4 regions of the Exiguobacterium sp. EA-TM-5 genome follow, and region 3 is predicted to be linked to each of the others. Evidence: predicted binding sites of a transcription regulator. Region 3 holds the regulator's gene; each other region holds the start of a gene.
What was found. The regulator Rex, encoded in region 3, represses fermentation and respiration genes when NADH is low (regulators of the CRP and FNR family bind a similar motif). The targets are predictions, from matches to a motif close to TTGTGAAATATTTCACAA.

Region 1: the regulator Rex is predicted to act here: its motif matches at 1,715-1,732, upstream of ACV3PA_RS07730 (cytochrome ubiquinol oxidase subunit I).
Region 2: the regulator Rex is predicted to act here: its motif matches at 2,210-2,227, upstream of cydD (thiol reductant ABC exporter subunit CydD).
Region 4: the regulator Rex is predicted to act here: its motif matches at 2,421-2,438, upstream of pflB (formate C-acetyltransferase).

Annotation. Positions count from the first base shown of each region.
Region 1 is NZ_CM132670.1:1,507,710-1,513,854, reverse strand. It holds gene ACV3PA_RS07735 (cytochrome d ubiquinol oxidase subunit II) at 1-186, opposite strand, end outside; gene ACV3PA_RS07730 (cytochrome ubiquinol oxidase subunit I) at 199-1,596, opposite strand; gene ACV3PA_RS07725 (N-acetyldiaminopimelate deacetylase) at 1,831-2,943, opposite strand; gene ACV3PA_RS07720 (transcriptional regulator CcpC) at 2,927-3,817, opposite strand; gene ACV3PA_RS07715 (disulfide bond formation protein B) at 3,883-4,278, shown strand; gene ACV3PA_RS07710 (FAD-dependent oxidoreductase) at 4,351-5,622, opposite strand; gene nadE (ammonia-dependent NAD(+) synthetase) at 5,740-6,145, opposite strand, start outside.
Region 2 is NZ_CM132670.1:274,098-280,242, forward strand. It holds gene cydC (thiol reductant ABC exporter subunit CydC) at 1-447, opposite strand, end outside; gene cydD (thiol reductant ABC exporter subunit CydD) at 444-2,174, opposite strand; gene ACV3PA_RS01410 (Rrf2 family transcriptional regulator) at 2,383-2,865, shown strand; gene ACV3PA_RS01415 (nuclear transport factor 2 family protein) at 2,887-3,255, shown strand; gene ACV3PA_RS01420 (hypothetical protein) at 3,318-3,485, opposite strand; gene ypfJ (KPN_02809 family neutral zinc metallopeptidase) at 3,569-4,411, opposite strand; gene ACV3PA_RS01430 (hypothetical protein) at 4,596-6,145, shown strand, end outside.
Region 3 is NZ_CM132670.1:745,647-751,791, forward strand. It holds gene ACV3PA_RS04010 (ATP-binding cassette domain-containing protein) at 1-1,687, opposite strand, end outside; gene ACV3PA_RS04015 (redox-sensing transcriptional repressor Rex) at 1,855-2,514, shown strand; gene ACV3PA_RS04020 (twin-arginine translocase TatA/TatE family subunit) at 2,514-2,711, shown strand; gene tatC (twin-arginine translocase subunit TatC) at 2,719-3,498, shown strand; tRNA gene ACV3PA_RS04030 (tRNA-Ala) at 3,602-3,677, shown strand; gene ACV3PA_RS04035 (S8 family serine peptidase) at 3,899-6,145, shown strand, end outside.
Region 4 is NZ_CM132670.1:2,949,532-2,955,676, forward strand. It holds gene ACV3PA_RS15495 (hypothetical protein) at 1-514, opposite strand, end outside; gene ACV3PA_RS15500 (DEAD/DEAH box helicase) at 511-1,683, opposite strand; gene ACV3PA_RS15505 (hypothetical protein) at 1,712-2,140, opposite strand; gene pflB (formate C-acetyltransferase) at 2,480-4,729, shown strand; gene pflA (pyruvate formate-lyase-activating protein) at 4,761-5,480, shown strand; gene abc-f (ribosomal protection-like ABC-F family protein) at 5,752-6,145, shown strand, end outside.

The sequences.
Region 1 (6,145 bases), 760 kb from region 3:
GAAGACGTTCGTTACCTCCCACACTGGTGAGAGATAACGAAGAATCAATCGATTCGTCAAGTGATCCCGCTTCGTATATTTTGAATAAAAGGCGTAAAATCCAGCACCGAAGTCAATTGAGGCAACGATGAGATATCCGTACAGGAAAGTCCAAAGGACCGTAATTCCTAGTGTTTGAACGTCCAAATCGTTCCCTCCTTACTTGTTATCATCCACGAACATTGCTTCCCCACGAGCGTGGTGATTCTCAGCAAGTTCTTGAAGTTCTTTTCCAACCGGGTTTTTCTTGAACATCCGTAATAATACGACTGTACAAATCGTACCGAGCATCAAGTACAAGGCACTGAATAGAATCAACATCGGACCAACAGCCGTTGACGTCGTCGCTGCATCTGCTGTCCGCATGATACCGTAAAGCGTCCAAGGCTGACGTCCAATTTCGGCATACATCCAACCTGCTTCAATTGAAACCATCGCTAGAGGTCCACCGATGAAAATACCTCTTAGAATCCACTTATTATACGGATTCAATTTTTTGAGACGGAATGCCAAGATGAACAAGGCAGAAATAGCAGCTAAATACATACCAATCGAGACCATGATATCGAAGAAATAGTGAACGATTAGTGGTGCCTGATCTTCTTTTGCGAACTCATTTAAGCCAATGACTTCTGTATCAGGTGCCCCACCTGCAAGAATTGAGAGTGCATATGGGATTTTAACGGCTCCCTTGATTTCATAGCTACCGTCTTCTTGCTGATCAAGTATCCCACCAAAAATCAATTCTGCTTCACTTGTCGTATCAAAGTGCCATTCCGCTGCTGCTAATTTCTCTGGTTGGTATTTCGCCAAGTATTTCCCTGAGAAGTCCCCGACAAGTGCAGTCGAGAAGGCGAAAATTAATCCAGCCATGACCGTTAAGCGAAGTGCTTTTTTATGATACGCCGTTTCCGCTGCTGAAAGTGTTTTTTTCCGAAGCAGATGGAATGCAGCGATTGCCGCCAAGATGAAGGCGACTGTCAAGTAAGCTGACACGATGACGTGTGTCGCCTTCGTCGGTGTTGCCGTATTGAACATTGCTTTTAACGGTTCGATTTGTGTGAGTGTCCCGTTGACGATCTTAAACCCTTCTGGTGAGTTCATGAAAGAGTTGACCGTCGTAATGAAGAACGCTGATGCTGTCGCACCGATGACGACTGGAATCCCAATCAACCAGTGTAACCATGGGTTTTTGAAGCGATCCCATGTGTACAGGTAAATACCGAGGAAAATCGCTTCAAAGAAGAATGCGAATGTTTCCATGAATAGTGGTAGTGCGATTGTTTGACCTGCCACTTGCATGAGTGACGGCCAAAGTAGTGATAATTGCAACCCGATTGCCGTCCCTGTTACGACACCGACTGCTACGGTGACGACGTATCCACGTGTCCATCGTCTTGCTAATAAGATATAATCCGGATCTTTTCGTTTCAGACCGATGAATTCAGCTGCAAGTACCATGAGTGGTACCCCGACGCCGATCGTCGCGAATATAATGTGAAACGCTAATGTGAGCCCTGTCAACAATCGACTGAGCACTACGGGATCATTGAACATGTATATAGCCCCCTCTTCCTAAAACATACTTCTCTATATGGTCTATAACCGTATCATAGAGAACATAACCCTTTATGTCTGTTTATAATGTTTGATGTAACAAATTGTTCACATGTGCACGTGATTTTTTTCACAAAATGTTCGAAAACTCCTATTCTTACATATATAAAAAGCTTTCCCATTCTTGATTTCGAAAGGGAAAGCACGATATCCTTCATTATTTCATAAAATTTTTTAAACATACTCTCGGAAATAATGATCCAATAAATCGATCACGAACGGTATGGCCGATTCGTCCGGGTTTAATGTTGGTTGATGTAATCCAGAGGTCGGATTATCAACCCCAAGCCAAAACATCATCCCTGGAATTTCCTTAAGCATGAAACCAAAGTCTTCTCCTGTCATTGCCGCGTCACACTCAATATAGTTCGCATTCATCTTGACGAATGACGAAAATTTATCGACGATTTGCCGGTCATTGACGACTTCGTAATACCGATTTCCGAATTGTAAATCGATCTTGACCCCAAACGAAGCTTCGATTCCACGAATGATATCACGAACGCGTCGTTCAAGTTTTTCCATGTCTTCTCCATTGAGTGCACGCATCGTTCCGTCAAGAACCGCTCTACCGGCAATGACGTTTTCCCGAATTCCAGCATCGACCTTTCCAATCGTGATGACACTGCAGTTCATCGGATTGATCGATCGGCTGACGATCGTTTGTAGTTGCATGATGAGAGCGGCTTGAGCAACAACGGTATCAATCGTCAAGTGAGGAAACGCCGCATGACCACTTTGACCATAAATCGTAATATGAACTTCTCGAGCACTCGCGAATAAGACACCGGGACGACTGGCAATCGTACCGACTGGATATTCCGGTGCGACATGTAGACCATACATCTCACTTGGACGGTATTTTTCAAACAACGGACTTTTAATCATCGGTTCCGCCCCGCCCGGTCCTTCTTCCGCTGGTTGGAATAAAAAGACGACATCATCCATGACAGGTAACTCAACGATTCGTTGTATCAATCCTAACGCAATCGACGTATGCATATCATGACCACAGGCATGCATGAAGCCTGGATGTTCTGAGCAAAACGGAAGCCCTGTTGCTTCTTCGATCGGTAATCCATCAATATCTGCTCGGTAACCGATCGTCCGGTTTCCGGTCAATCCTTTCACTCGGACGAACACACCTGTTTCAAACGTATCATACGTGACACGATCTGGTGGATAGGCACGAATTTGTTCCAATATAAAAGCTTGCGTCTTAAATTCCTTGAACCCTGGTTCTGGTATTTTATGAAGCGCGCGCCGCATTTCAATGGCGTATTCCATCTGACTGACTTCCTCCTTCTTCTTTTACGATGTCCCAAAATGCTTGGACTTGTTTTAATTCAAGCATCGATTCCGTAGACAAGATCCACGTATCTCGCTTCAGTACTTTTCCGGATGAGGTCTTCAACGGAAGTTGCATAACTTCATTCGAGTGCTGAATCGTCGACTCAGGCAGGATTGCAAAACCAATCCCATGTAGCGCCATCTGTTTGCATGTCTCGATTTGATCGACGACAAGTGTCCGAGATGGTGGACTTGCGAACCGATCTTGCCACCATTCTAAAATTTCTTGATAGTAAGTCGAATCACTCTTGAACTGAATGAATGGTCGATCTGTTACGCGCAACTGCTCGATCGACGTCAGTTCACTATCGACGAGATAGAGCGGATCTGAGAACAGGCGCTCTTTGACACCTTTCCAATCTGGATTTCCACGAATGATACCGATATGAAAGTGCTCTTCTAACATATGACGCATCATCTCACTGGACCATCCTGTGACGAGCTGAACGCGAACATGCGGGTAGCGTTCAACGAATCGCTTCAAGACACGCGGGAGCCAGTACTGACCCATGATGGAGGCGACTGCAATCCGAAGTGTCCCATAGACGGCACCTTCTTCTGCCGTCAATTCACTTTTTAGTTCGAGTTCTTTTCGATTCATCTCTTTCGCGAGACCAATCACTTTTTCTCCTTGAGGTGTGATACTTAAGCCACGCGATGAACGGATGAATAGTTTTGTTCCCCAACGTCTCTCGATCGCAACAAGACGTTGACTAAGCGCAGGTTGCGAAACGAATAATCGTTCAGCGGCCCGCCTCATATTTAATTCTTCCGATAAAGTGATCAACATTTCCATTTCAGACACTTGCAATGTGAGATTCGACTCCTCATGATATAAGATGGCATTAGTTTAACACGTTAGAAAGGACGATACATATGACACGCTATCATTTTATGTTCATCATCTCAACGATTGCAACGCTCGGCAGTCTCTATTTCAGTGAAATTCGCGGGTTCATCCCTTGTCCACTCTGTTGGTGGCAACGGCTATTCATGTATACGACAGCGTTTTATTTGCTTATCTCGCTGTTCCGATCGAAAACGATTGATCCTCTATTCGTTCGCCTATATGTGCTAGCCGGTTTTGGCGTCGCCTTATACCATGTCATCCTTGAGCGTTTACCCGATGGGGAAGCATTATGTACGAGCGGATGCCTCATCAAATGGGTCAACTACTTTGGTTTCTTGACAATCCCGATGATGAGTCTCATCGCCTTTACATTGCTATTGATTTTAGCGTTCTATCCAGCACGTTCAAACAACGAAGCGTAAGAAGTAACATCTTTAAAGGACTAAAAGTAAGGAGAAGCCGATTGCGCTTCTCCTTATTTGTATCGTTTAGTATCATGTCCATCGATTGAAGACGCTCACTGCGCTTGAAAATGCTAACTCTGAGAGTTGCCCTGTCCCTTCACACCAATCTCCGACGAATGCAACGTCCGCATGGTCAGGAAGCTGCGTCGAAAGAGGAGTTTGTCCCATCTTCCATTTGATTTCTTGAACGACTGCCCGTTTGATCGTTCTTTCTGCGACGATACGCTTACGCCAGTCTGCGAAATGAAGGTCTAGCATCTGTTCGATTCCAGATCGAACATGTTCAATGTAACCCGGATCTTCTAAACGATCGTGCTCGAGATAGGCGATCGCTTGAAGCACTTGACCATTTTTCGGTGCAAGACTTGTATCATAATGCGATAAATCCGTGATGAAAGCACGATGCGCTCGGTCATAGATATAGGAATAAGGTGTTTGAATATAAGGCTGTAGTCCAAGATCATACACGAATACTTCTACCGGTTCATGACTAGCATATGGTGTAACGAATTGTTGTATTGTAGGCGGTGTCGCCATTTTTAGGATTTCGCGTGGCGGTATGGCAAAGATGATTCGTTCTACGGTCCATTCCTGCTTTTTTCGATCTCGAATCAGAAATCCTGACGTAGTCGACTCAACTGCTGTTATTTTCGTTTTCTTCAGGATTGATCCCTGATTTTCTAATATGATTCGTTCTAGCTCCTGCACTAATCCTTGCCACCCTCCCTCAATATAGGAGACAGGCTTACGTGTCCGAAAAAGTTTTTGATAATACTCGAAGTAAACGTCTGAAGGAATCTTCTCCGGTTCCGCCGTAAAAAAGTTCGTCGATGCCAAATCAAGCATCAACTGCGCGACTTGTTCATCGACTTGTTCTATTTTTAACCATTGTCCGATTGATTGTTGCGGATCGCCTCGTTCCACCCGTAAAATCGTTTTAATGATTTCCCATGTAAACCGGACCTTGTTCGTTCCTTCGATGACCTCCGTTTTCAACAATCCCCAGGCGTTCGCAGGTACAGCCGTCAAATGACCTGAAAACTCATATTTCGCACGACTCGCCGAAAAATCAAGCCATGTCACTTCGATTCCGAGTTGTTTCGTTAATTTTCGAAGAATGGATTGATCGCGTCCATATATAGCATGAGCGCCGTAATTAAACGTATATCCTTTTACGGTTTGAGAGGTAGCACGTCCTCCGAGTAATCCAGCATCAAAGAGCATGACTGCTTCTCCTTGTTTTGCGAATAATGCCGCTGCAGTTAACCCGGATAATCCCCCACCTATGATACCAATCGTCATACCTTCGCCTCCTCAACAATCATTTCTATTCTTTTCCCATAACAGTCAAAGAGAAATCGAAGAAGATGAAAAAAAAGACATGATTTCAAACATGAAATCACGTCTTCTTATTCACGATTATGCTTTCCACCAGTCGTCGAGTGGCGAGACTGGCATATGATGCTTATGCCCAACACGTTTATACTGCGTTTCTAACTTCTCTTGGCTAGTTGCTGAAATCGTTTTGCCTTCCAAGTAATCATCAATTTCTTCGTAGGTCATACCAAGCGCTACTTCGTCTGGTAATGCCGGACGGTTTTCTTCAAGATCTGCCGTCGGAATTTTTTCAATTAAAACCTCTGGTGCATTTAGATAACGTAAGAGTTGCTTTCCTTGGCGTTTATTCAAACCTGTTAATGGCGTTAAATCACAAGCACCATCACCATGTTTCGTATAGAACCCTGTCACGAATTCGGCTGCATGATCCGTTCCAACGACGAGACATCCATAATGAGCGGCTAAATCATACTGGCTTTTCATTCGT
Region 2 (6,145 bases), 470 kb from region 3:
AAAGATCGTACAGAAGAAGACGAGCAACAACACGATCGGTGGATAAAGGACACGTAAGAACGTATTTTGTAGACTCTCGACGTCCCCGACGATCCGAGCGAGTAAGTCACCACTGCGGTACTTACCAAAAATCCCTGGCGCAAGCGGCTCGAGACGACGGTAAAATGACGTTCGGATGTCACTAAGGATCGTAAACGTCGCCCGGTGCGAATAGTAACGTTCCGCATAACGACTGACAGCACGTGTCAAACTCGAGATTTTCTGTAGGGCGATCAACACCGCAAGCGTTTGAATTGGCGGCAACAAAGCTGCTTTTGAGACCAGGTATCCACTTGCTGCGAACAAACCGACTGCCGTCACACCGGCGAGGACACCGAAGAAGATCGACCAGGCAATATCGCGTTTTTGATGCACCATCAACCGAAAGACTCCTAGTAATTCCTTCATCGTGTTTCCTCCCCTCTCTGGACGCTACGCATCCGCGCATATTCCGAATCGCGACGAAGCAGTTCATCGTGGGTGCCACGATCGACGATTCGTCCGCCGTCGAGGACGACGATTTGATCTGATCGCTCGATTGTATGCAAACGGTGTGCGACAGTGATGACCGTTGCCGATTGTCCGAGTTGCTCAATTGCTTGTTGGAGCAATCGTTCCGTTTTAACGTCGAGTCCAGTCGTCGGTTCATCAAAGACGATGATGTTTGGTCGTTTCAAGAACGCCCGTGCTAAAGCAACACGTTGCTTTTCGCCACCTGATAGACCACGTCCGCCTTCTCCAATCACGGTATCGAGTCCTTCAGGCAACGTCGCAATCAACTCTTCTAGTCCTGCTGCCTGCGCCGCTTCGAGAATCTCATCCGGCGTCGCTTGGCGGAGTTCACCGATTGTGATGTTTTCTGCCAGTGTTCCGGCATACAGATACGGATGTTGTGAGATATAGCTCAACTGACGGAACCAGCTCGCTTCCTCCACCTGACTTCGCTCGGTACCGTCGAGTAGAATCCGCCCTTCTTGTGGATCCGCGAGTCCGGCAATCAACTGCAAGACGGTCGATTTACCGGCACCACTGCGACCGATCAACGCTACCTTTTGATACGGTTCAATCGTAAGCGCGATATCTTGCAAGGCAAAACGTCCTTCTTGGTACGTAAAGCCGACTTCATCCAAGACGATTCGTGGTGGGCGATCGGTCGTGAGTTCCGATTGACCGAATGCAACCGGACGATCGTCTGCCGTCAGTTCGGCGGCAATCTGTTTCGCTGCTGCGACACTACCGCGTCCTGTATGGAAGGCAGCCCCCATCTCCTTCAGTGCCAGGTAATACTCTGGTGCCAACACGAGCATCAAGAATGCCGGGATGAACGTAATGCTTTGGAAGAGAATCAAGCGCAGACTGACTTCAAGTGCAATCATCCCCATGCTAAGCATCGAGATGAACTCAAGCATCAACGATGACAAGAAGGCGAGCTTCAAGACCGTTAATGTCGCATCCCGGAAATCGAGACTACTTTTTTCGATGACGTCACGCTGGCGTTTTGCGCGACCGAACAACTTCAATGTCGTTAGTCCTTGTAACGTATCGAGGAACATTCCTGAGAACGCCGTCATCTTCTCGAGTTGAGCATCGGCCCGCTTTTGCGTCATGATCCCGATGATAATGTAAAACAACGGAATGAACGGTGCCGTGATCATCATGACAAGACCCGTGATCCAGTCATAGCTGAATGCCGCAATCAGGACCATCAAAGGAACGATCGTCGTCTGGACGACTTTCGGCAAGTATTGACTATAGTAGCTGTCCATCTCGTCTACTGCGTCGAGCAAGACACTGACCTTCTGTCCCGCTTGCCCTTGTAGCATCATCTCGACCGAACGACTCGTATATTTCGCGACGAGTGCTTCCCGGAGTGCTTGCTTCATATGTGCTGATAACGTCGTACCAAGACGACCGTTCCAATACGTCACGGCAACTCGGAGCAACAGCATACCGAGCACGATGAGTAGTAACGGAATGACGGCTTCAAACGGTTGCTCTTTTAGGAAAATTCGATCGACCGTCAACACGATTCCGTATGACTGACCGACAACCGCGACCCCCATTAAGAAAGCCGCAATGATGAATTGAATGAGAATACTACGTGGAATCTGGACGATTCCTTTTAATGGATTCATATAAAAACGTCCTTTCACAAAGTGTGAACGACTTTTAGTGAATATTTTCACATATCGTACATTTAGTATACCGAATCCGGAACAGGGATGCCATGCAGATGCTGTCGAAAAGGTGTGACGGTTTTGTGAGAGCATATCATTCGACAAATCTCCAAGGCTGAACTATTATGGATATACATTATCCATGTTTAACGAAAGGAGTCTTTCTATGCAAATGAAAACAGGAGTCGAGCAATCCGTTTATGCGATGTTGCTCTTAACCTTCCTGCCGGAGCGCGCCGTTTTGTCTGGTGAGTTCATCAGTCAACAACTCGGTGCTTCACCGACCTACTTCCAAAAGCTCTTGCGAAAACTCGTTCAGGCGGATCTGTTGTATTCCGTACCTGGTGTCAAAGGCGGTTTTCGCTTGCGACGTCCATCAGAAGAAATTCAAATCTTCGATGTCTATCAAGCCATTGAGGGAAAACAGACGTTGTACGCGTCAAGCGGTGTCTTTGAAGATTTGATGGGGATTCAGGAACAGGAGATCGGTCTTCTCTCGAATCTGATGACAGAGGCAGAAGATGCTTGGCAGTCGACACTGAAACGTGAATCAATCGGCTCGATTCGTCAAGCTATCGATGCATCGTGTCCACCAGAACATTTAGAACGGCTTCATATGTTAATCAAAGATCGGATGATGGCACTTTAATTAAAGAAAGAGGTTATTACTATGGTATTGAATCGCTATTTTGACTTATTCGACGCGTCACGCACGGACGCACAAGCTTTCGAGGATCTCGCTTCCTTGTTTACGACAGACATTACGTTCGTCTTGAACGGACAACCTCAACACGGCATCGAAGCCTGGAAACAATTCGTCCGTTACGTATTTACAGTGAATCAGGATATTAAGCACATGTATGCAGGATGGGAAGAAACAACACCCGGAACATATGAAACACGCTGGGCAGTCTGCGGCAAACGTGCCGACGGTAGTGTCTTCACACAAGACGGAAAAGATATCGCACGTCTCGACGAAAACGGACGGATTGCGTATCTTGAAAATGTTCCGGATGATCCAACGATGTTCCGGTCATGAGGTAAGTTCATATCAGCAAAAAACTGTGTTCCGCTTTTAAGCAGAACACAGTTTTTTGATTTCTAGCGTTTGATCACAAGACGTTTTATCAAGTAGCCTGTGATGACGATTAATGATGCTATCGCAATATAGACCATGTAGATCAATAAATCTGGCGCAAATCGTGACACGATATACGTCAATACAACGACAGCCGTATAGATTAATAAAAACAAACTAATATGTTTCAACTCCGACACTCCTCTTTGAATCTCTCACCTTATCTACGGAGAAAAACTGGAAGATGTTTCAAAAAGAGTATCGGCGATTGGTCTCATAGATTTTTTGCTTTGAATGTATCTCCACCTTCAATCGTTCCGTTATCAAAACCTTTTTGGAACCAACGCTCTCGTTGCGCAGACGTACCGTGGGTGAAGCTTTCTGGTACGACATATCCTTGACCTTTTTCTTGTAGCGTATCGTCCCCGACGGCATTGGCTGCTGTCAACGCTTCTTCAAGATCGCCCTCTTCGAGTAAGTTTTCTCCTTGCGCATGATGTGCCCAGACACCCGCGTAATAATCTGCCTGTAGCTCGAATCGAACAAGGTATTTATTGAACTTCTCTTCACTCATCTGCTCTCGCAGTGGCATGATTTCATCGGATTTTCCAAGTAACGTCTGAACGTGATGTCCGACTTCATGTGCGATGACATATGCCATTGCAAAGTCTCCTGGCGCTCCGTACTTCGTCTGTAGTTCATCATAAAAACTTAAATCAATGTATAATTTCTGATCGCCGGGACAATAAAAAGGACCGACGGACTTCCCTGCTTGTCCGCAAGCTGAACTGACTTGATCCGTATATAAGACGAGCTTCGGTTTTTTATACGTCTTACCGTCTTGTTCAAATTCCTTCGTCCAGACTCGCTCCGTATCGGCTAAGACGACGGAAACAAAGTCAGCTGCTTCTTTTTCCTGAGCTGTTTCTTCATACGTCGTACTTTGCTGATCACTACCGGTTAAGTCTCCGAGTAACTCAGTCGGATTCCCGCCCATCAAGGTGATGACGATCAGCAGGATGATCCCAACACCACCCCCGATACCAGCGATTCCTTTACCACCCATTCCCCGACGATCTTCGACATTCGAACTTCGTTGTCTTCCCTTCCATTTCATACGCGTTCCTCCTACGTGTTTCGTTGTTGGTCTTTACCCGAAAGTATTCTTCCGTAACGCTCCTTCTCACGGCGGACGCTCCCTCTAGAAATTATTGCTAAAATAAGTACATCCATTTCTAGGAATATCACTCCTCTATAGAGAAGAAGTTCAGCACGGATTTTTTGCAGAAAGGAGTTGTCCAATGCACTCGTTACGTCAACACCTCAAAAACTTCATGTATACGTATCGTAAGGACATCTTCGTCCTGTCTGGTATGTTTGTATTTATCCTAGCTTTCAGCTTCCCGCTATTTCGTTCTGGCATGGTCACTTTTAGCGATCTATCCTTCGGGTTATCCTCTCACCGCTATCTAGAAGAAATTTATGGGGCTTGGAACAATCGTTGGAGTACGACGACACTTCTTAACGTCGCGCGCTTGCTCTACATCCTCCCTTTTTATGTATTAAGTCTATTATTCGGTTCGTCCGGGCCAGTCTTGATTAAGTCGTTCATCATCGGTCTGTTGACGATTTCTGCCCTATCGATGTTTGCCCTTACGAAACGTCTCCATTCCGTTTATGTGTCAAAACACTTTTCCTACCTGTCACTCATTGCCTTCGCGATCGCCGCTTTGTTTTATGCCTTGAACCCCTGGGTGATCACGCGAATTCAGCATATTTATTTACTGTGCGGATACTCTGTCTTTCCATACGCTTTGATGTTGTTTTTCAACATCTTCGACCCGAAGTTCCGCGAACAGCTCGACCCCGGATTTCGCTTCTCTAATCGCTTAAGTCGACGAACTTGGATCGATATTACCGGTTTATCGATCGTCTTCGCTTTCATGGCAGCTGGCATTCATTACTTCTTTTTTTCCTTAATCTATATGGGTATCATGGTCGGATTGATTTTCCTCAAGACGAGCTGGACACGACGTGAGGAACGCGTCTGGTCGTCGTTACTTTGGTTTTATATTCGGGCAACATGTGCTTTTGGTATTGTTTTCCTACTATTCAATGGCTATTGGTTCTTGATGTACGTCGGCTCGATCCTAACCGGTTCTCAAGCCTCACAGCATAATATCAATGTCTCCGATACGCTGATGTTATTCAGTCGGCACTCGAGCTGGACGAACGTTTTATTTTTGACGAGCTACTGGTGGCCGATGTTTGATTTGACGACGTTACCGCTGCGGTTTTGGATTGGTGGTACCATCGCCCTTTTGCTCATCCTACTAGGAGCCATCGTCGCCTATCGCCAACCAATCCATCTCTTCTTCAGTCTGCTCGCGATTCCACTGATCGTCTTTGCGACCGGTACACATGAACAAGTTGCGGATGCGTTCGTCCTGTTCGTGACGAAGACACCGTTGATCGGTGCGATGTTCCGCGATCCGAACAAACTCGTTGGTCTTTTGATTGTCAGTTATAGCTTGTTGCTCGCCGTCGGGTTGAACGCTGTCTTCACCCGTGCGTCCCGGACGATTCCACTGAAATTGTATCGGGTCGTTTCGATCGTCGGAACACTAATCGTCGTCGCCTGCTTTTTCCTTCCTTACTGGACTGTCTATATGGAAGGCTTTTATCATCCGGTCAAGATGCCTAAGGAGTACACCACTATCCAAGAAGAAGTCGATGGGAAGTGGTTACAATTCCCGATTGCGGACGAGATGACGCAACCGAGTACCGGCATCGCGACCCCACGCTGGAATCAAAATCCACGAAAAGGTGGCGAAATCAAAGCAACAGGTGA
Region 3 (6,145 bases):
CTTTATCGATCGTCTTCGATGCTATGACTTTTGCCGCTTTTGCTTCCTCGGCTTCGAGGCGAGCGATTTCTTCTTGTTCCGCCTTCTTCTCCGTGTAGTACGAATAATCGCCGAGGTACTCTGTCACACCAGCCTCACTCATCTCGATAACGCGTGTCGCGATCCGGTCGATGAAGTAACGGTCGTGGGAGACGAATAGTAGCGTCCCTTCATAGTCGACGAGTGCATTTTCAAGAACCATCTTCGAATCAAGATCCAAGTGGTTCGTCGGCTCATCGAGGACGAGGACGTTCGTCTTGCGTAATTTCAGTTTTGCGAGCGCGAGACGTCCACGTTCTCCACCTGATAACTCATGGACGATTTTGAAGACGTCGTCACCGCTAAACAAGAATTGTCCAAGGACAGAACGAACTTCTTGTTCGCGCATCAGTGGCCATTCGTTCCAAATCTCATCGATGACACGATTTCGGTCATTGAGTTCTGCTTGCTCTTGATCGTAATATCCGATCGAGACGCCGGTTCCGAAACGGAAATCACCGAAGAGGGGACGTAAGCGACCGACGAGGACTTTTAAGAGCGTCGACTTCCCGATTCCGTTCGGACCAACGAGTGCGAGCGATTCGCCACGTTGCAAACGGAACGTGATATCTTTTGAGACAGCTTCTTCATAACCAATCGCCAGTTGATTGACTTGCAGGACGTCGTTACCGCTTTGTTTTTCAATCGGGAAGGAGAGGACCGTACTACGCTCATCCCCATCCGGTCGATCGAGCCGATCAACTTTCTCGAGTCGTTTTCGAACGCTTTGCGCACGTTTTGTCGTCGTCGCCCTGGCGATATTTCGTTGAATGAAGTCCTGCATCTTCGCGAGCTCTTCTTGTTGCTGTTCGAACTGTTTCATTTCTTGATCGTACAATGCCGCTTTTTGTTCCAAGTACTTCGTATAGTTCCCCGTGAACTTACGACAGACATTGCGGGAGAGCTCATAGACGACATTGACGACTTGGTCGAGGAAGTACCGGTCGTGCGAGACGATCAGGACGGCACCACGATAACCACCGAGATAACTTTCGAGCCAAGCAAGCGTATCGATATCGAGGTGATTGGTCGGCTCATCGAGAATGAGGAGTTCTGGTGCTTGCAAGAGCATCTTCGCTAAAGCGAGCCGTGTCCGTTGACCACCAGATAACGTCTGGATCCGGCGTGAGTAATCGTCGGGATAAAAGCGCATTCCGTGCAAGACAGAGCGAATATTCGCTTCGAACTGATAACCACCAGCTTCTGAGAAGTCGTGCTGTGCTTGATCGTACGTCTTCAAGAGACGATCGTAAGCGACAGGGTCGTTCAAGATATGTTCCATCCCCATTTCGATTTCCATCCGGCGTAGTGTCCGTTCTTGTTCTTGTAAATGTTCAAAGACGGTCAGCATCTCGTTCCAAATCGATTCATTCGATTCAAGACCACTGTCTTGCGCGAGATAACCGATTTTGACGTCCTTGCCCTTCATGATGTCGCCCGAGTCGTGACTCAGTTCGCCAGCGATGATTTTGAGCAAGGTCGATTTTCCGGCACCGTTTCGCCCGACAAGCGCAATTCGGTCACGTTCTTGTACTTCTAGTTTGATATTTTCTAAAATCGGCTCGACGCCGAATGATTTCGAGAGTTGGTTGACTTGTAAGAGTATCATTTCCATCCATCCTTCCACCCTTTAGTCTATCACGAACAAAAGCACGAGGTCGTGCGGAATATATTATTTGTGACTCTATGTGAAGTGGTTTACAATCAAGAAGAGTAGAAAGCTTTTTGCAAAGATTTGGGTGCCACGTTGGATGTGGCCGAAGGGGGAACTGCAGGATGAATGGACCAGACACAAAAATTCCACAAGCGACAGCAAAACGGTTGCCGCTATATTATCGCTTCATCCAAAGTTTATACAATTCAGGTAAGCTCCGCGTCTCTTCTGCTGAGTTAAGCGAGGCGGTGAAGGTTGATTCAGCAACGATTCGTCGCGATTTTTCCTACTTTGGGGCACTAGGGAAAAAGGGGTATGGATATAACGTTCAACATCTCTTAACGTTTTTCCGGAAAACCTTGAATCAAGATGAGGTGACGAATGTTGCCTTAATCGGGGTCGGTCATCTCGGAACAGCGTTTGCAAATTATAACTTTTTAAAGAATAATAGTACTCGGATAGTCGTTGCGTTTGATGCGGACGAAGAGAAGGTCGGAACAACGACGCATGACGTTCCAATCTATCATGTTTCGGACATGAAAGAACAAATCGAAGCGAATCAGGTCGATGTTGCCATCTTGACGGTTCCATCGCAGTTCGCACAGTCAGTAGCGGATGAGTTAGTCGAGTATGGTGTGACAGGTATTCTGAACTTTACGCCTGCACGGTTGAACGTGCCAGCGAGCGTCCGGGTCCATCACATCGATTTATCGATCGAGTTGCAGTCGTTAGTTTATTTCATGAAGCATTATTCGCAATCAGCTGAAGGAGTGAAATCATAATGGAAAACCTTATCCCGCTCACATTAGGTATCGGACCTGCGAGCATCGGATTAATCGCAGTCGTCGCGTTGATCATCTTCGGACCGAAGAAGTTACCAGAATTCGGACGTGCTGCTGGTCAGACATTGAAAGAGTTCAAGAATGCCACGAACGGTATCATGGACGACGATAAAAAGGACGAACCGAAAGAGAAGTGATTGAATCATGACGGTTGATCAAGAGCAAAGCATGACGTCGCACCTTGACGAACTCCGGAAACGGATCGTCTGGTCGCTTATCATCGTCGTCGTCCTGTTCGCTGTCGCATTTCCGCTCGTCCGACCGCTCGTTCGTTTTCTACAAGCGGACTTAAAAGAGCTCGGCATCGGTTTGAATGCCTTCAACGTCGCCGATCCTTTAATGTTGTATTTGAATCTAGCGTTCATCATCGCGTTGATTTTAGCGTCACCGTTCTGGATGTATCAACTCTGGGCATTCGTCCGACCAGGACTTTATGACAAGGAGCAAAAAGCGACACTGACGTATATTCCAGTCATCTTCTTTCTGTTTTTGGCTGGCGTAGCCTTCTCGTATTTCTGGTTGCTGCCCTTCTTGCTTGAAGTCTCAACGGATCTCGGGAAAGAGTTAGGGATCGAACAAGTCATCGGGGTTGAAAACTACTTCAGTTTCTTGATCCGGCTGACAATGCCATTCGGTCTTCTTTTCCAATTGCCGGTCGTGACAATGTTCCTGACACGTCTTGGTCTCGTGACGCCATATTTCATGCGAAAGAATCGGAAATATGCGTATTTTGCGCTGTTCGTCGTTGCAGCATTGATTGCACCGCCGGACGTGACGTCACACTTGATGATCTCGGTTCCATTGTTCGTTCTCTATGAGATCAGCATCTTGATTTCTGCGCGAACGTACAAAAAGGTCTTGATCCTCGAGCAACAGGCAGAGCTTGAACGACAGGCGGATTTGATGCGTGAACTGAATAAATGAATCGTGAATTCCTCCGACGATTTTGGGAGGAATTCTTTTTTATGAAAGCGTTATTTTTATATTGATAAAGCAGTTAGTGATGCGTATACTAAAGATAATTCATGGGGGCTTAGCTCAGCTGGGAGAGCGTTTGGCTGGCAGCCAAAAGGTCGTCGGTTCGATCCCGATAGTCTCCACCAAATTCGTACACTTCAAACTCTTGAGGATTCAAGAGTTTTTTTGTTGCTCTCGAAATATGGAAATGAAATATAACATGACAATAAAAACAAATAATTATATAAAACAGACAAAACTGAATTGTTTATTTCCATCTATTTCATTAAACTAAATATACAGAATTTTCGTTTAACTGTTTTGTGAGTAGTACTATTATGGTTTTTCAGAAAAGGGGAAAAGAAGCATGAAGAAGAAGATTGCGCTTATGGCAGCCGTCTTGATGACGTCTTCCAACTTAGTCAGTGCTCAAGGAGCACTGTCTTCGCAAGACAAGGCAAGCGGTCAAAAACCTCAAGCCCTCTCACTAAAGAAAACAGGACAGGAGAAGGTGTATAAGCAGTCCGATAAGGTTCGTGTCGTCATCGAGATGGAGCAGAAGCCAGCCATTCAAATCGCACAGGCACAAAACAAGCGGTATAGCACATTGAGCAATGCCGAAAAAGAGTCGATTAAGGATCGTCTTGTTACCGTTCAGAAGTCAGTCAAGTCTGCCATCGCGAAACAAGCGATTCCGGTGACGTATAAAGAAAGCTTCACGACTGTTTTGAATGGATTTAGTGGAGAAGTAAAGTTCGGGGATATTCAAGATATTAAAAAGTTAGACGGGGTCAAGGATGTACATATTGCGCACGAATATGCGCGCCCGAAAGTCGATAAAGGCGCAAAACCAGACATGTTATACAGCAAAGATATGGTTAATGCAAAGGAAACATGGCAGGACTACGGCTTCAAAGGGGAAGGGACGATCGTAGCTGTCATCGATACGGGGATTGATCCGTCGCATAAAGATATGGTCTTGAGCCCGGAGACGAATGTGGATTTGACATCTTCTAAAGTCGAAAGTGCCAAAGAAACAAAAGGACTAAAGGGAAAGTATTTTACGGAAAAAGTACCGTACGGCTATAACTACGCTGATCACGATAGTGAAATCCGTGATTTAGGGGCAGGCGCATCGATGCATGGGATGCACGTTGCGGGTACGGTCGGAGCAAACGGGGATGAAGCAAACGGTGGTATCAAGGGGGTTGCTCCTGAGACACAATTGCTAGCAATGAAGGTATTCGGAAACGACCCAGGAATGCCATCTACATTTAGCGATATCTACATCAAAGCAATCGATGATGCGATTGCCCTCGGTGCGGATGTCATCAACATGAGTCTCGGATCGACGGCATCGTTCGTCAATGCGGATGATCCGGAACAACGCGCAATCGTCAACGCGATGAACAACGGGATTTTATGCGCGATCTCTGCCGGGAACTCGGCATTTACAGGACATGGTGCAGGCAATCCGTATACAGCGAATCCTGACATCGGTGTCGTAGGATCTCCAGGGCTGATCAGCCAAGCGTTACAAGTCGCATCGCTAGAGAATACGAAATTGACGCTTGAAGGCATGGCACTGACGATCGACGGACAGGATGCTGGTTACTTGGCGTATCAAAAGCAGGACTCGCCGAATCCGATTAAGGTGTTCAACAAGGAGAAGCAAGACGTCATCTATGTCGGTGATGGTCAAGCATCGAACTACGAAGGAAAAGATGTCAAAGGCAAAGTCGTCTTTGTCGTGCGTAATGGCAGCTTTAACTACGGTATGATCCAAGCAGAAGCGGAGAAGCAAGGGGCAGCTGGGGTCATCGTTCGTGGACGAGTTGATCACGGGGATTATGTCAGTATGGCACTCAACAATCCGACGATTCCGATGGTGACGCTCAGTATCGCGGACGGGAACGATCTTGAAGCAAAAGCAAAAGCAGGGAAAGCGATTGCTGTGACGTTCGATGGAAAAGCAGTCTCAGCAGATAACCCAGTAGCGGGCGAGATGTCTGATTTCACATCATGGGGTGTGACACCGAACCTTGATTTCAAGCCAGAAATCACGGCACCAGGTGGGAAAATCTACTCGACACTTAACGATAACGAGTATGGTGTCATGAGTGGTACTTCGATGGCAGCACCGCACGTCGCAGGAGGAACAGCACTCGTCATGCAGCGAATCGCAAAAGACTTTAAGGTCAATGGCGCGACACGCGTGAAATTAGCGAAGAATATTCTCATGAACACATCACGTCCACAGCTTGATAAAGGGCAATATAACGCTGAAGCAAAAACAGGTAGTTTCTATTCGCCACGTCGCGAAGGTGCTGGTTTAATGGATCTTCATGCTGCGATGAAAACACCAGTCGTCGTCACGGAAACGAAATCAGGTGAAGGAAAGGCTGCACTCAAAGAAGTCGGTGAGAAATTCACGTTTACGCTTGATTTGAAAAACTACAGTAGCGAAAAAGTGACGTATCAATTAGCCGGTACGGTTCAATCGGATCTTGGTGCAGAAGGAACGAACTTCCTTGAAGCAAACGGTATTTTCAAGAAAAATTCAGTGGATGCAGTCGATCCGAATAAAGGAACATTCCCAATCTCATTCGCGGTC
Region 4 (6,145 bases), 920 kb from region 3:
AGGCAAGGACTTCAGGTACTAATGCGCGCGCTACCTTCATGTAGGCAATCGCAAAACGCCATTTCCCCGAAATGTAGAGTAGTTTCCCAACTAATAAATCACCCACTTCGACTTCAATCTCAGTCAAATCGGTCTGATACGTTTGTTTTGACATTAAATCAACGACGCCATCCGCCTCGACCTGAAATAATGAGGGCATCGGGTCTGCTAATCCACGTAAGGCACGATAGAGACTAGGAGACAACTCTTCTTTTACTTGCTCGAGAAAACGACCGTGAGGCGTTTTCCCTTGATCATCCGTTTCATAGAAGATTGCCCAGTCAACGAATAGGTCCCGGAACAGTTCAGCATCTTTTAAATACCAACGTCCTTCTGTCGCGATCTCTTCAATGAAAGCGACCCAATCCGTACTACGTGCTGTTGCCGCCTCTTGATACATTTTCTTCAAGGCTGCATTCATTTCCGCTTCAGAAACCGTCGTCGGAAATGGAATTACTTTTCGATCGTTCTTCATTTCGATCGCCCTTTCCGGTGAGGAGTAGCCGGTCGCTTAATTGTCTGAGGAGCTGTGAATTCACGTTTTGGAATCACTTCACCACGGTAAATTTCCATTGGTTCCATCTCAACACCCATTTGCTTCGCAAGTGTTTTTAAGTGCTTTAAGTCTTGATCCGTTACAAGAGCGAGTACCATCCCATTTGCATTTCCACGTCCTGTCCGTCCTGAACGGTGAACGAAATCGTCAAGCGACTCCGGCAAATCGTAATGAACGACGTGCGTGACCGCCTCGATATCAAGTCCACGTGCTGCAAGACCTGTCGTGACGAGTAAGGGGAACTCCCCTTTTTTATAAGAACGTAATGTCTCCATCCGCTCACGTTTCCCTTTTTCAGCGTCTAGAATCCGATACTTTAATGAGAATTTACTCAATTCGCCATTCAACGGACCGAGGAAAGAACGATTGTTGATGAATGTGAGTACTTTTGATCCTTGCATGTTCGCAAGACGACGTAACAATTCTGGTTTTTGACGACGTGATGTCTCTAGATAACCAAATGTCACTTGAGTGCTGACGGCACGTTCGACACGAATCGTTTCAGGATCGTTCGCAAGCGTCCGTCCCCATTCTGCTGTCCGTTCTGGTAACGTCGCTGATACGAATGCCAGTTGACGATCGCGTAATGCACTGTTTGCGATCCGCGTCGCCGAGTCACTCATACCACTCTCATAGATTTGATCCGCTTCATCTAAAACAATCAGCTTCACTTTATGCATCTTCAGCTTCTTTGAATCAATCAACTCGACGAGACGTCCAGGTGTACCAACAATGATTTGTGGTTTTTTCTTCAATCGCTCATACTGTCGCTTCAATTCAACGCCGCCAATGAATGCACCGGATTTAATACCACTTCCTTGAGCAAATAATTGGATGACTTGATGAATTTGCATGACGAGTTCTCGAGTTGGTGCTGTGATGACGACTTGTACGTGAGGCTCTTCTACTTCAATCTTTTCTAAAGCTGGAATAACATAGGCAAGCGTCTTCCCTGTTCCTGTTGGGGCTTCAGCAAGAACATCTTTTCCTTCGCGCAACAATGGAATCGCTTGTTCTTGAACAGGCATCAACTCCGTAAAACGTGCTCGCTCCCATGCTTCCTGTAAAAATGGTTTTGTAAAATTCATAACGATTTCTCCTACTCTCTTAATTCCATCATGCCGTTACGTATTCGACATGATCTCCTGATCCATCACGGTAACCCCGTAACGTTTGTGTATATTCATTCCCTGCATCGAGCAATCGAATGTGGAACCGGATTTCTGTTTCATCAGCTTCTTCTTCTAGAATCTCAAACCCTTGGATGACACGATCCTGTAACTCAGCAGCGAGTGCCGGATACTCTGCAAGACTTGCATACGTCGCTTTTACATCCACTGGACGACGAACAAGCGCAATCCAATACGATTCATCATAGCCGATAAAGTCTTCATAATCAAAATCATCTTCAAATCGAATCCAGAATCCATCGCTTTCGAATTCCGTGATCATACCAGTTCGTGTTGAACCGTCCGAACCGATTTTTAGCGAGACCCAGTCTCCTGACTGATAGTCTCCTTGTTGTGTTAATGACACATACTCCATTTGGCACACCTCCACGTTCTATATTCCCTTTTTCATTGTCAACGATACGTCCTAAAAACACAAGATACCGTCGCGTGACATTCCTCACAGTTTCAACTGTTCTAATAACTCTTTTTCAATTCCACTCATACAGTTTCTAGAAAACCTTGAATTAGCAACACCAAACTGTTTTTTCTGAACTATTCTCATATGAACACAGAAATAAAGAAAGCGCGTCATATCAACGTTTCTTCACTTGTTAGAACATTCACATGAACGTAAAGGGAATACATCCCTCCTTTTGTTACACTATTCACATAAGGAACTGATGAGTAACTCAATTCTAAAGGAGTGGTATCTATGTTATTAGAGAAAACGAGTGGCTGGGCGACCTTTACGTCTGGTGAATGGGTAAACGCAATCGATGTCGCAAACTTCATCCGGCTCAATCGCACGGAATATACAGGAGATGATCACTTTTTAGTTGGTCCAACGCAAGCAACGGAACAACTCTGGCAACAAATTCTACAGCTGACGAATGAAGAACAACAACGTGGTGGAGTTTACGCCGTCGATGCCAAAACACCTTCAACAATTCTATCGCACGATGCGGGTTACCTCGATCGATCACTTGAAAAAGTCGTCGGCTTGCAGACGGACGAACCGTTCAAACGTTCGATTCATCCGAATGGCGGAATTCGCATGGTAAACGACGCTTTAGCTGCTTACGGATTTGAAGCAGATGAGACCGTGACGAAAGTTTTTAGTGAATACCGGAAGACACATAACCAAGGCGTTTTCGATGCCTATACGCCAGAAATGCGCGCCGCACGTAAAGCTGGCATCATTACAGGACTACCAGACGCCTACGGACGCGGTCGAATCATCGGCGACTATCGTCGCGTCGCTTTGTACGGTACAACACGTTTGATTGAAGATCGCAAACGGGACTTGAAAGTGCGCGGCGGATTCCTCTCTGAATCAATGATTCGTGATCGCGAAGAGATGAATGAGCAATTACGTGCCCTGACGGAACTGACTGAACTCGGAACACGCTATGGTTTTGATCTCTCTCGTCCAGCGGAAACAGCACAAGAAGCGTTCCAGTGGGTCTACCTTGCTTATCTCGCTGCGATCAAGGAGCAAAATGGTGCCGCCATGTCACTCGGTCGGGTTTCGACGTTCTTCGACATCTATATCGAACGTGATCTTGCGACGGGTCGACTAACGGAAGAAACAGCACAAGAACTCGTCGATCATTTCGTTATGAAGCTTCGAATCGTCAAGTTCTTACGGACACCAGACTATAACGATCTCTTCTCGGGTGATCCGACGTGGGTTACGGAATCGATTGGTGGGATGAGCGAAGATGGTCGATCAAACGTAACGAAAAGTTCATTCCGCTTCCTGCATACGCTCTCGACGCTTGGTCCGGCACCGGAACCGAACCTAACTGTTCTTTGGTCCACTCAGCTTCCACGTGGATTTAAGGAGTTTTGTGCGAAAATGTCGATCGTATCGAGCTCGATTCAATATGAGAACGATGATCTGATGTTACCAGTCTACGGTGACGATTATGGCATCGCTTGTTGTGTCTCCGCGATGCGGATCGGTAAACAGATGCAATTCTTCGGTGCACGGGCGAACCTTGCGAAAGCATTACTCTATACGATCAATGGCGGAATCGATGAGAAGCTCAAAATCCAAGTCGCCCCAGCAACACCATTGATGCTTGATGAAGTACTAGATTACGAAACCGTCATGGCGGCTTACGATCGTCAACTCGATTGGTTAGCAGAACTATATGTCAACACTCTCAATGTCATTCACTACATGCACGATAAATATAGTTACGAACGGATTGAAATGGCCTTACATGACCCAGAAATTTTACGGACGATGGCATGTGGTATCGCTGGATTATCGGTCGTCGCTGATAGTCTATCTGCCATCCGTTACGCGACAGTCCGTCCGATCCGAGATGCAGACGGTATTGCAGTTGATTTCAAGATTGAAGGCGAATTTCCGAAGTTCGGGAATAACGATGAACGGGTCGATCAAATGGCTGTCGATCTCGTGACACTATTCATGGAAAAAATCCGTAAACATCCCACGTACCGGAGTGCACTCCCAACACAGTCTGTTCTGACGATCACTTCAAATGTCGTCTACGGTAAAAAGACAGGGAATACACCAGATGGTCGTCGCGCTGGCGAACCATTCGCACCGGGGGCTAATCCGATGCATGGACGTGATACGCGTGGTGCTGTCGCTGCTCTGACATCTGTCGGGAAACTACCTTATGAACATGCACTCGATGGTATCTCGTACACGTTCTCAATCGTTCCAAAAGCGCTTGGTAAGGATGACGCAACACGTATTCGTAATACGGTCGGTTTACTCGACGGATATATGGGTGGTACGACTTCAAAAGGTCATCACTTAAATGTCAACGTCTTCGATCGTGAGACTTTACTCGATGCCATGGAGCATCCGGAGCAGTATCCACAATTGACGATTCGAGTATCCGGCTATGCCGTCAACTTCATTAAATTGACGCGTGAACAACAAATTGATGTCATCAATCGAACATTCCACGGTTCTCTCTAAATAGTTTAGTATGTGAAAGGAAGTGAGCAGGATGACGCAAGGGATGATTCACTCTGTTGAATCATGTGGAACGGTCGATGGTCCAGGCATTCGATTCATCGTCTTTACGCAAGGGTGTCCACTACGATGTCAATATTGTCATAACGTCGATACCTGGGAATTTGGTTGCGGACGTCGTGTTTCAGCAGACGAAGTCATAAAAGAAGCGATCAGCTATCGCTCCTTCTTCAAGGCAACAGGTGGCGGAATCACCTTCTCTGGAGGTGAACCACTCGCTCAGCCAGAATTCCTGGAGGCTGCTTTAACAGAAGCGAAACGAAATGGATTGCATACTGTCATCGATACCGCAGGATCAGTGATTCCGAAAAACATCGATGCGATTCTCGATGCGACGGATTTAGTTCTACTTGATGTCAAACATATCGACGATGCCGCTTGTCGTGTCTTGACCGGACGGAGTAACGCTAATACACTCGCCTTCGCAAAACGCCTAGCTGAGCGAAACATCCCCGTCTGGATTCGCCACGTTCTTGTCCCAGGCATTACGATGTCTGAACGTTTCCTGCGTCAGACCGGTGAGTTCATCCGAACGCTCGGAAATGTCGAGCGCGTCGAAGTACTTCCATATCATCAGCTTGGAGTCTATAAGTGGGAAAACCTCGGTCTTGCTTATCCGTTGACGGACGTTCTTCCTCCTTCGCCAGAAGAAGCAGATGCTGCACAAACGCTTCTTGAATCATACTTGTGTTAACTTTTCCATTTTGTTACAATGACGTCATAGATTATGAACAGGAGGTACAACACCGAAATGAAGCAATCACTCGTACACGTCGCTTGATGAATGAAATCATCTCTTTCGCAATGCAGTTGCGGATGTCTGACGCTACGAGTCTGCTCTTTTTCGGTGTGACCGGTCATTGGTCATCGCCTTCTTTGAGTTACTCCTGCACACCATCCGCGCGCTTCGGATGGTGTGTTTTCATTTCATCTTACTGGAAATGAAACCTAAAGGAGCTGCTTTTATGCCTACTGAAACACTTACGATTCAACACCTATCGATGGATTACGACGAACGACGCCTTTTCTCGGACGTCTCCTTTCATATTCATGCTGGCGAACACGTCGCTTTGATTGGTCCGAACGGCATCGGAAAAACGACATTGTTACACTTAATCGCTGACCAACTTCAGCCGACTGACGGTTCGATCAAGCGTCATTTCAAAAAACTCGGTCTACTATCACAACACTTCGTAGCGGGCAATCACACCGTTCTCGATGTCGTCGAACGAGCAGATTTAGTCCGTTATCAACTTCGCGCTGACGCCATGAACGGTGACTTGACGGTCTATCAACAAGCACTTGATCTGGACGCCTTCTCGCTTGAAGCAGATGCGACGCGCGTCTTAAAAGAAGTGA